Regions from separate parts of the Sporomusa sphaeroides DSM 2875 genome, predicted to be linked through region 1. Evidence: predicted binding sites of a transcription regulator. Region 1 holds the regulator's gene; each other region holds the start of a gene.

Evidence for each region. Region 1 encodes HrcA, which represses chaperone genes, less so after heat shock. Its sites were predicted from a motif close to TGTTAGCACTCNNNNNNNNNGAGTGCTAACA; they were not measured.
Region 2: groES (co-chaperone GroES) is a predicted target of HrcA. The motif match lies at 1,953-1,983, and genes of this name have one in related genera.
Region 3: groES (co-chaperone GroES) is a predicted target of HrcA. The motif match lies at 1,394-1,424, and genes of this name have one in related genera.

Annotation. Positions count from the first base shown of each region.
Region 1 is NZ_CP146991.1:2,078,222-2,081,508, forward strand. It holds gene hemW (radical SAM family heme chaperone HemW) at 1-610, shown strand, start outside; gene hrcA (heat-inducible transcriptional repressor HrcA) at 719-1,750, shown strand; gene SPSPH_RS09565 (TCP-1/cpn60 chaperonin family protein) at 1,765-3,287, shown strand, end outside.
Region 2 is NZ_CP146991.1:1,376,118-1,379,404, reverse strand. It holds gene groL (chaperonin GroEL) at 1-1,585, opposite strand, end outside; gene groES (co-chaperone GroES) at 1,626-1,910, opposite strand; gene SPSPH_RS06005 (ANTAR domain-containing response regulator) at 2,119-2,700, opposite strand; gene SPSPH_RS06000 (sensor histidine kinase) at 2,702-3,287, opposite strand, start outside.
Region 3 is NZ_CP146991.1:4,552,551-4,555,837, forward strand. It holds gene SPSPH_RS20950 (GGDEF domain-containing phosphodiesterase) at 1-1,096, shown strand, start outside; gene groES (co-chaperone GroES) at 1,453-1,737, shown strand; gene groL (chaperonin GroEL) at 1,757-3,287, shown strand, end outside.

The sequences.
Region 1 (3,287 bases):
GCAAGCGGCAGCATTACATACGGCCCATATTTCGGTATATGGGCTGAAACTGGAAGAAGGAACCCCGTTGGCGACGGCCGCTGAACAAGGGTTGCTGGCCTTGCCGGATGAAGCGGACGAGGAAGCCATGTATAATGCAATGTCTGAGTTTTTACCAAGTCAAGGGTTGGCCCGTTATGAAATTTCAAACTTTGCCCGTCCGGGATTCGAGTGCCGGCACAATTTGAAATATTGGCATTATCAGCCTTATTTAGGGCTTGGAGCTGCTGCCCATTCTTTTTTAAACAGGCAGCGAACAGGTACGGTAACGGGAATTAAGGAATATATAAGTAGAGTAACAACAGGCAGGTCTCCGGTCGTCATGGAGGAAACATTGACCTTGGGCGAGTCTATGGCCGAATATATTTTCTTAGCATTGCGTACTACCGGCGGGATGAGGTTAAGTCATTTTACCCGGTATTTTGGTGTAGATTTTTTTGACCTGTTTGGCAATGTTTTTGCGAGGCTTCAACGACAAGGCTTGCTGAAGGCAGATGATGAACGGATTTGGCTAACCGATACGGGGATGAAGTTTGGCAATATAGTATTTAGAAGTTTTTTACCCGATTAGCTCATAGAAGTAGTGTACTATCTTGACATTACACCCAAGGAGTGGTATTTTTTTAGTAGGTGTTAGCACTCGCGTGATATGAGTGCTAACAACAAGGAGGTGGAGTCGATGTTAGATGAAAGGAAGCGCCAAATCCTGCACGCCATTATTGATGACTACATATCCACCGCAGAACCGGTTGGCTCGCGGACGATTGCCCGTAAATATAATTTGGGGGTCAGTCCGGCCACAATCCGTAATGAAATGGCCGATTTGGAGCTGTTAGGTTATATTGAACAACCGCATACCTCGGCAGGCAGAATACCCTCAGTCAAAGGTTACCGTTTTTATGTTGACTGTTTGTTGGCACCACCCCAGATCTCTGACAAAGATATTCAGCTCATCGACAACTGGTATCAGACAAAAGCCCGGCGGATAGACGAAGTATTTCAGGAGACAGTTAAGGTCCTTTCCCGCGTGACCAGCAATGTTTCTATGGTCCTGGCACCACAAGTGTCACAATGTACATTCAAATACCTTCAGTTCTTACCGCTGGATGAGTGCCGGTCTATTGTTGTTATTATCACCGATACCGGGTTGTTAGAAAATAAAATAATTGAAATTCCTGAAGGCCTGAACCATGAAGACTTGACCCGTGTGGCAACTGCCATCAATTCCCGGCTGGGAGGCTTGGCGATCGAACTGATTACTACACCGGTGCTAAAAGATATTCAAAACGATATTTTGCCTGACCCGCAGTTGTATGAAAGGGCCGTTACCCTGCTTAAGCATGTACTTACTGTTGATAAGAAGGAAAAAGTGTATCTTGGCGGCACGACGCAGATGTTAAATCAGCCGGAATTCAGGGATGTTGATAAGGTTAAGGGTCTCTTAACCATGCTGGAGGAAGACCGTTTGCTATGTGATATTCTCCATATGGCCAACAGTGATGGTGTGGTTGTTACGATTGGTCAGGAAAATAAATATACAGGCATTCATGACTGCAGTGTTGTTCAAGCCACGTACCGCATAGACGGGCAAGTGGTAGGAACGGTTGCCGTGCTTGGTCCCACCCGGATGGAATATGGTAAAACTATGTCTGTACTTAAATTTATGCAACGCCATTTAGGTGAAATTTTGAAAAAGTATAAAATGCTATAGGTGGGAGGAAATCCATGAATTTAAAGCAAGCCGGCAGTGGCGCTGATGTGGATGAACGATTAGCCGCTCTGTTAACTAACGCCAATGCTGTACGGGCAATTACTGCAGCCGTTGAAGGTACAATCGGCCCTAAAGGGCTTGATACTATGCTGGTTGACCGTTTTGGTGAAGTTATTATTACCAATGATGGTGTCACAATTTTAGATAAGATGGATGTTAATCATCCGGCGGCAAAAATGCTTATTAATACCGCTAAGGCCCAACAGGCCGAAGTAGGAGACGGCACTACTACCGCTACCATCATGGCTGGCAGTCTGGTATCTGAAGGGGTAAACCAGGTTATGCGCGGTGTACCTGTCGCCAGAGTCATTGAAGGCATCAGGTATGGTGTCGCCAAAGTCCTGGAAAACGTAAAGGACCGTACCCGTACGATTACTGAAGTAAATGATCCCATACTCCGGAGTATTGCCATGATCGCCGGACGGGAACATGAAGATATTGCCGACCTGGTGGTAGCAGCCGCTAAACTGATAGGTGTGGAAAAGCTAAACGAATCTAACTTTAAGCTGGCCGAAATTATTACGGCGGAAGCGGGCGCTGACAATGAAGTCTTTCTGGGTGTTATTGTTGATCAGGAACGTATGACCCAGGAAATGCCGGAAGAAATATTGAATGCAAAATTACTGCTTATTGATGATGCACTTGAACCGGAAGAGATTGAAGACGAGGCGTTAAGTACAGAAGCCGGTTTTAAAAGGTATATCGATCTGCAGGATGAATTTAAATCCAATGTGCAAAAGATTGTTGGTCTTGGTGTGAACATTGTTATGGTTGACCGGGGGGTACACAGCGCTGCCGAGGAAATTCTCACAGATGCCAATATTATGGTTATTCAGAGGGTATCTTCCAAAGATCTGCGCCGGGTAGCCGATCACACCGGAGCGCGGATGATAAAACGCACCGGCTTGAAAAAAGAACAGACCGATATTGAAAAATATTTGGGTGCTGCACAAAAGGTATACCAGGATGAAAAGCTGGAACAAGTGCGGGTTATTGGCGGCAGCGGCAAGCCAATGGCCACGATTTTGGTAGGTGCAGCCACCGAAGAGGTAGTAGGGGAACGCGAACGTATTGCTAAAGATGCCGCTTCCAGTGTGCAGGCCGCAGTAAAGGGCGGTTACGTACCGGGCGGTGGTTCCATTGAAATTGCAATGGCACGGGAAGTCAGCAAATATCGTGAAAACCTTAAAGGTATGGCTGCCTATGGCCTGGATTGCGTAGCTAATGCTCTGAAGCAGCCTTTGTCGCAAATCGTGGAAAATGCAGGCTTTAATCCTCTGGAAAAAGTAGAGGATGTCGTTGCTGCGCAAACGGCTCAAAACCGCGATTCTTTAGGTGTGGATTGTGATAGCGGTGAAGTGGTTGATATGCTGGAGCGGGGTGTTATTGATCCGGTTCCGGTAAAACTTCATGCCATAAAAGCTGCAGGAGAAGTGGCTGTGGCTATTTTGCGGATTGATACCATTATAAAGAAAAA
Region 2 (3,287 bases), 700 kb from region 1:
CAGCGCCGCCGTCTTTCTCAGGCTTATCGGCAATGAGAGTTTCGGTAGTAAGAACCATAGCCGCGATGCTGGCAGCATTTTGCAGCGCCGAGCGAGTAACCTTCGCCGGATCAACAATACCTGCAGCAATCATGTCAACATATTCTTCAGTCAGAGCATTGAAGCCAACACCCTTACCGGCTTTTTTAACATTGGCAACAACAACCGAACCTTCAAGACCTGCGTTGTTAGCGATTTGACGTACCGGTTCTTCAATGGCCCGTTTTACAATCTCTACACCAGTCTTTTCGTCGCCAACAAGCTTCAGATTTTCCAGACTGGCTTGAATGCTGATGAAGGTAGTGCCGCCGCCGGCAACAATGCCTTCCTCAACAGCGGCGCGAGTAGCATTCAGGGCATCCTCGATACGCAGTTTTTTCTCTTTAAGCTCAACTTCAGTAGCAGCACCCACTTGGATAACGGCTACGCCGCCAGCCAATTTGGCCAGACGTTCCTGGAGCTTTTCTTTATCAAAATCAGAAGTAGTTTCTTCGATCTGAGCGCGGATTTGGTTAACACGCTTTTTAATTTCTTCAGCCTGGCCACTACCGTCAACAATGGTAGTTTCCTCTTTGGATACGCGAACCTGACGGGCACGGCCAAGGTCTTCCATAGTTACGCTGTCAAGTTTGCGGCCAAGTTCTTCGGTAATAACAGCACCACCGGTAACAATGGCGATATCTTCCAGCATAGCCTTTCTGCGATCACCAAAACCAGGCGATTTAACAGCTACAGCACGGAAGGTGCCGCGGAGTTTGTTAACCACCAGGGTAGCCAAAGCTTCGCCTTCCACATCTTCAGCAATGATTAAGAGTTCTTTGCCTTGCTGAACTACTTTCTCCAGTACCGGCAGCAGGTCGGCAATAGCGCCGATTTTACGGTCGGTAATCAGAATGTAAGGATCGTTAAGAACGGCTTCCATTTTGTCCGGGTCGGTAATCATGTACGGGGAAATGTAACCGCGGTCAAATTGCATGCCTTCAACCACATCAAGGTCAGTACCCATGGTTTTGGACTCTTCAACGGTGATAACACCATCTTTGCCGACTTTTTCCATGGCTTCCGCAATCAATGAACCAATCTCTTCGTCACCAGCCGAGATGGAAGCGACTTGAGCGATAGCATCTTTGGTTTCGATTTTCTTAGAGGAATTTTTGATTTCGCCAACAAGTACGTTTACCGCTTGCTGAATACCTTTTTTCAGAATCATGGGGTTTGCACCGGCAGCTACGTTCTTCATGCCTTCACGAATCATTGCTTGGGCAAGCAAAGTGGCTGTGGTAGTACCGTCACCGGCAACATCATTGGTTTTGGTAGCAACTTCTTTAACAAGCTGCGCACCCATATTTTCAAACGGATCTTCCAGATCAATATCACGGGCGATGGTTACACCGTCATTAGTGATTGCCGGAGCACCGAATTTCTTATCAAGCACTACATTGCGGCCTTTAGGCCCCAAAGTAACTTTAACAGCATTAGCCAGAGCGTTTACGCCTCTCTCAAGCGCCCGACGAGCTTCTTCGTCAAATAAAATTTGTTTAGCCATTTATGTATTACCTACCTTTCACTTTATAATAATTAGCTGATTATTCAATTACAGCCAGGATGTCTCTTTCACTGATAATGAGGTACTCTTGACCCTCAACCTTAAGTTCATTGCCGGCATATTTGGAGAAAATAACCTTGTCGCCAACCTTAACCTCTAAGGCAACCTTTTGACCATTTTCCAGAGTTTTGCCTGAACCAACAGCCACAATCTTGCCTTCCTGCGGCTTCTCCTTAACTGTGTCCGGAAGAACGATACCACTCTTGGTAACTTCCTCCTTTGCCAAAGCTTCAATCACTACTCTGTCGCCTAATGGCTTAATCATGTAAAGACCTCCCTTTATTGTGTGTTAATTTTAACAGTTTTTTGTTAGCACTCATTCGAGTTGAGTGCTAATCTATAACTTATAATATAAAATTCGCTTCAAAAAATCAAGAGCATTTAGGTAAAAATACGTAATTTTTTTTAAACCTTCAAAAAAATTTCAGGCCAGAAACCATAATAGTCTCTGTCCTGACACAAAATTCGTCTATTTATCTTTTGCGGGTGGCTGATTCGACAATGGCGGCAGCCACCTCCCGAATGGATTTCCGTTTACTCATGCTATATTGCTGAATGCGCCGGTAGGCTTCACTTTCGGTTAAGCTGTAGGCATCCATTAAAACGCCTTTCGCCCGGTCAAGCACTTTCCGGGTTTCCAGCGAGTTTTTGACTTCTTCCAGTTCACGCTCAAGTTCAGCAAACTCCTGAAACCGTGAAAGAGCGATTTCCATAGCAGGGAATAAATTAGCTTCTTTTACCGGCTTAACCAGGTACGCCAGTACCCCTGAGTCCTTGGCTTTTTCCACAATCTCTTTTTGACTGAAAGCCGTTAGCAGCAGAACCGGTGACAGCTTCTCGGTAGAAATAATTTTGGCTGCTGTAATCCCGTCCATTTCCGGCATCTTGATATCCATAATGACAAGGTCAGGACGATGTTTACGGGCCAGTTCAACTGCTTTTTCCCCGTCCGAGGCTTCGCCCACCACCGTATGTCCGGCTTCTTCCAGTATCTCCTTCAGGTCCATTCTTATAATCGACTCATTATCAGCAATTACAATCCGCAAAGCGTCCATATTATTCCTCCTTCGCCTCTTTAACGCCTTCCATCAGCCGGGGAATAGTAATAAAAGCATGGGTTCCGGCACGGGAAAACAGGCGGAATTTCCCCCCAAGGTCATTTTCAATCAGGGTTCTGACAATCTGCAAACCCAAGCTGTTGGTATTTTGCAGGGTAAAATCCTTAGGGAGGCCAATACCGTCATCATAGATATCTATCTGATAACTTTCGGGTGTTGTCGTAATATCCACCCCGATAAGTCCCTCTTTGCGTCCGACAAAACCGTGTTCAATGGAATTTTGAATAAGCTCATTAATGACCAGTGCCAGGCTGCTGGCCTGTTCAGAAGGCAAGATAACGGTTTGGCCGTTAAGTACTGTTTCGATATTAAAGTTAGGCTCAAGCATATTTTGTATAACCAAATCCAAAATATTTTTGGTAACTTCAGCCACATCAATGTATTCCCTGTCTTGCTGAGATAAAAATTCATGAACAACCGATATGCTCAGAATCCGGTTTACACTTTCTCTAAGTGCTGCTTTAACTTCCGGTGTCTTGGTACGCCTGGCCTGCAGTCTGAGCAGACTGGCAATGGTCTGTAGA
Region 3 (3,287 bases), 2.5 Mb from region 1:
TTTTATTCTGGTCCACCTGGCGCACCTGCTGGCAGATATACTGCCTACATCCGCCTACCAGCTTTACCGGGTGCATGCCGACGAATATGCCATCTTCCTGGATGCCCGGCGGGCGGCCAACCTCCCGGACGTTTTAGACAGTTTTGAACAGCTGGCCAAGCAAGTTACCGGAATCATACCTTCCAACAAGTTCACGAACAACCAGCAGGAAGTGCAGCTTAGGGTAACCATGGGCATAGCCTTTACGATAAGCGACAATCCAGAAAAGCTGGTCATAAAGGCAGATATCGCCTTACGCGAAGCTCGCAGCCACCGGAAACCCTATCTGTTCTTTAAAGAGTCGGAAGGCATTGATGCCCGCTATCAGGATAACATCAAATGGGCCAATTTACTGCAGGATGCGATTAAACATGATCGTATCGTGCCTTATTTTCAGCCGATCTATAACCATCGACACCCGCATAACCAGCATTATGAGGTGCTGGCCCGCCTTATTGATAATCACGGCAATATTATTTCGCCGTTTCAATTTATCAACATTGCCAAAACCACCAGACAATATCCGGCTATTACCAAGGCTATTATTGAAAAATCCTTTGCCCTCTTTCATGATCTGCCTGGCGAAATCTCGATAAACCTTGATGTTGAGGATATGGAAGACCTCCCAACCACCAGCTTGATTCAAGAGCAGCTGGCAAAATATAATATAGCTGACAGAGTAGTTTTTGAGGTGCTGGAAAACCATCGTCTTGAAGGCCACACTGCGGCGGTCCAGTTTTTGCAAACACTAAAAGCCGCCGGCTGCAAACTGGCTGTCGACGATTTTGGCTCAGGCTACTCCAACTTTGCCTACGTCCTCTCCCTGGATTTTGACTATCTGAAAATTGATGCTTCCCTGATTAAAAATATTGATAAAGATTCCCATTCCCAGACAATAGTCAAAAGCATAGTCACCTTCGCTCAGGACATGGGCATTAAAACCATTGCCGAATTTGTCCATTCGGAATCGGTATTTGACGCTGTTCAGAATTGTAATATAGATTTTTCCCAGGGATACTATATTGGTAAGCCCGGCCCCTGGCCGGTAGTTATATGACAAAAAAATCCGTTATACCAGTTTATCATAAGCCATAGCAAGAAACCCTAGACTTATTTGCCGTAAGTCTGGGGTTTCTTGCTATACTGCCAAATGCACGTTACTTAGCCGGCCATGTTCGCACACTACCGCACTATAAAAGCATATTTTCAAAACAACCAAGTAATAGGGAAATTTTTCAAGCTACATTCTGTAAGAAGAAGAAATGATGAAATTAATCAAAAAAACCTTGCTAAAATGCCTATTTTTGCCCAATTTCGCTCTTGATTTTCAGTAACAAATTTTTATAATTATACTTGTTAGCACTCAACGATTGAGAGTGCTAACAAAAAAAATACACAAAGGGGGTTTTGCCCATGATCAAACCATTAAGCGACAGGGTAGTCATCCAAGCTTTGGAACGAGAAGAAAAGACCAAGAGCGGTATTGTCCTTCCCGATACTGCTAAAGAAAAGCCCCAGGAAGGCAGAATTGTGGCTGTCGGCAACGGCAGACTTCTGGATAACGGCCAGCGCGTATCCCTCGACGTCAAAGCAGGCGACAAGGTTATGTTCTCTAAATACGCTGGCACTGAAATCAAAATCGATGGACAGGACTACCTCATTCTCAGCGAGCGGGATGTCCTGGCAATTATTGAATAAATAAAGGGGGTAAAGCAACATGGCGAAACAAATTATTTTTGACGAAGAAGCACGCCGGGCACTGGAAAGGGGCGTCAATGCGCTGGCGAACGCGGTAAAAGTCACTTTAGGCCCCAAAGGGCGCAATGTCGTGCTGGATAAAAAATTTGGCGCGCCGACGATTACCAATGATGGCGTGACCATTGCCCGGGACATTGACTTAGAAGATCCGTTTGAAAATATGGGAGCCCAACTCGTTAAAGTGGTTGCCACAAAAACTAACGATGTGGCCGGTGACGGAACCACTACCGCCACGCTGCTGGCTCAAGCCATGGTCCGCGAAGGTATGCGCAATGTAGCTGCCGGCGCCAACCCGATGATCATTAAAAAAGGCATTGAGCGGTCGGTTACCGCACTGGTAGATGAAATTAGACAGGGCGCCAAAAAAGTGGAGACTAAGGATGCCATTGCCCAGGTGGCTTCGATTTCAGCGTCCGATGAAGAAATTGGCAAGTTGATTGCCGAAGCTATGGACAAAGTAGGCAAAGACGGTGTTATTACTGTAGAAGAAGCCAAGACCATGGGTACCGACCTTGAAGTCGTGGAGGGCATGCAATTTGACCGAGGCTACATATCGCCGTACATGATTACTGACACCGACAAAATGGAAGCTGTACTCAGCGAGCCTTACATCCTGATCACCGACCGTAAGATTGGGGCCATCGCCGATTTGCTGCCCATATTGGAAAAAGTCGTTAAACAGGGTAAAGAACTGTTAATTATTGCTGAAGATGTTGAGGGCGAAGCACTCGCTACGCTTGTAGTCAATAAACTTCGCGGCACTTTCCGGGCCGTTGCCGTAAAAGCCCCCGGCTTTGGCGACCGCCGCAAAGCTATGCTGGAAGACATCGCTATTTTAACCGGTGGTAATGTAATCACCGAAGATCTTGGCCGCAAGCTGGACAGTGTTGAACTAAGCGATCTTGGCCGGGCCCGCCTGGTTCGCGTCGCCAAGGAAGAAACCACAATTGTTGACGGCTCCGGTTCTGCTGATACCATAAAAGGCCGCGTTGGCCAGCTCAAAGCCCAGATCGACGAAACTACCTCCGACTACGACAAGGAAAAACTGCAAGAGCGTTTGGCCAGGCTGGCTGGCGGAGTCGCCGTCATCCGCGTCGGTGCTGCCACCGAAGTAGAACTGAAGGAAAAGAAACTTCGTATTGAAGATGCGCTTAATGCCACCCGAGCTGCGGTTGAGGAAGGTATTATCCCTGGCGGCGGCACGGCCTTCATTGATGTACTTCCTGTTCTCGACAAGATCATTGCTGCCGGCGACGAAGCAACCGGCGTAGCTATCGTAAAACGCGCCGTCGAAGAACCGCTGCGGCAAATCGCCAACAATGCCGGCCTCGAAGGATCAGTTATCGTCGAAAATGTCAAAAAAGCCGGCAAGGGCATTGGCTTTAATGCTCTGACAGAAGAATACACTGACATGATTGCCGCCGGTATCGTCGATCCGGCAAAGGTAACCCGCTCTGCCCTGCAAAACGCAGCCAGTATTGCGGCCATGG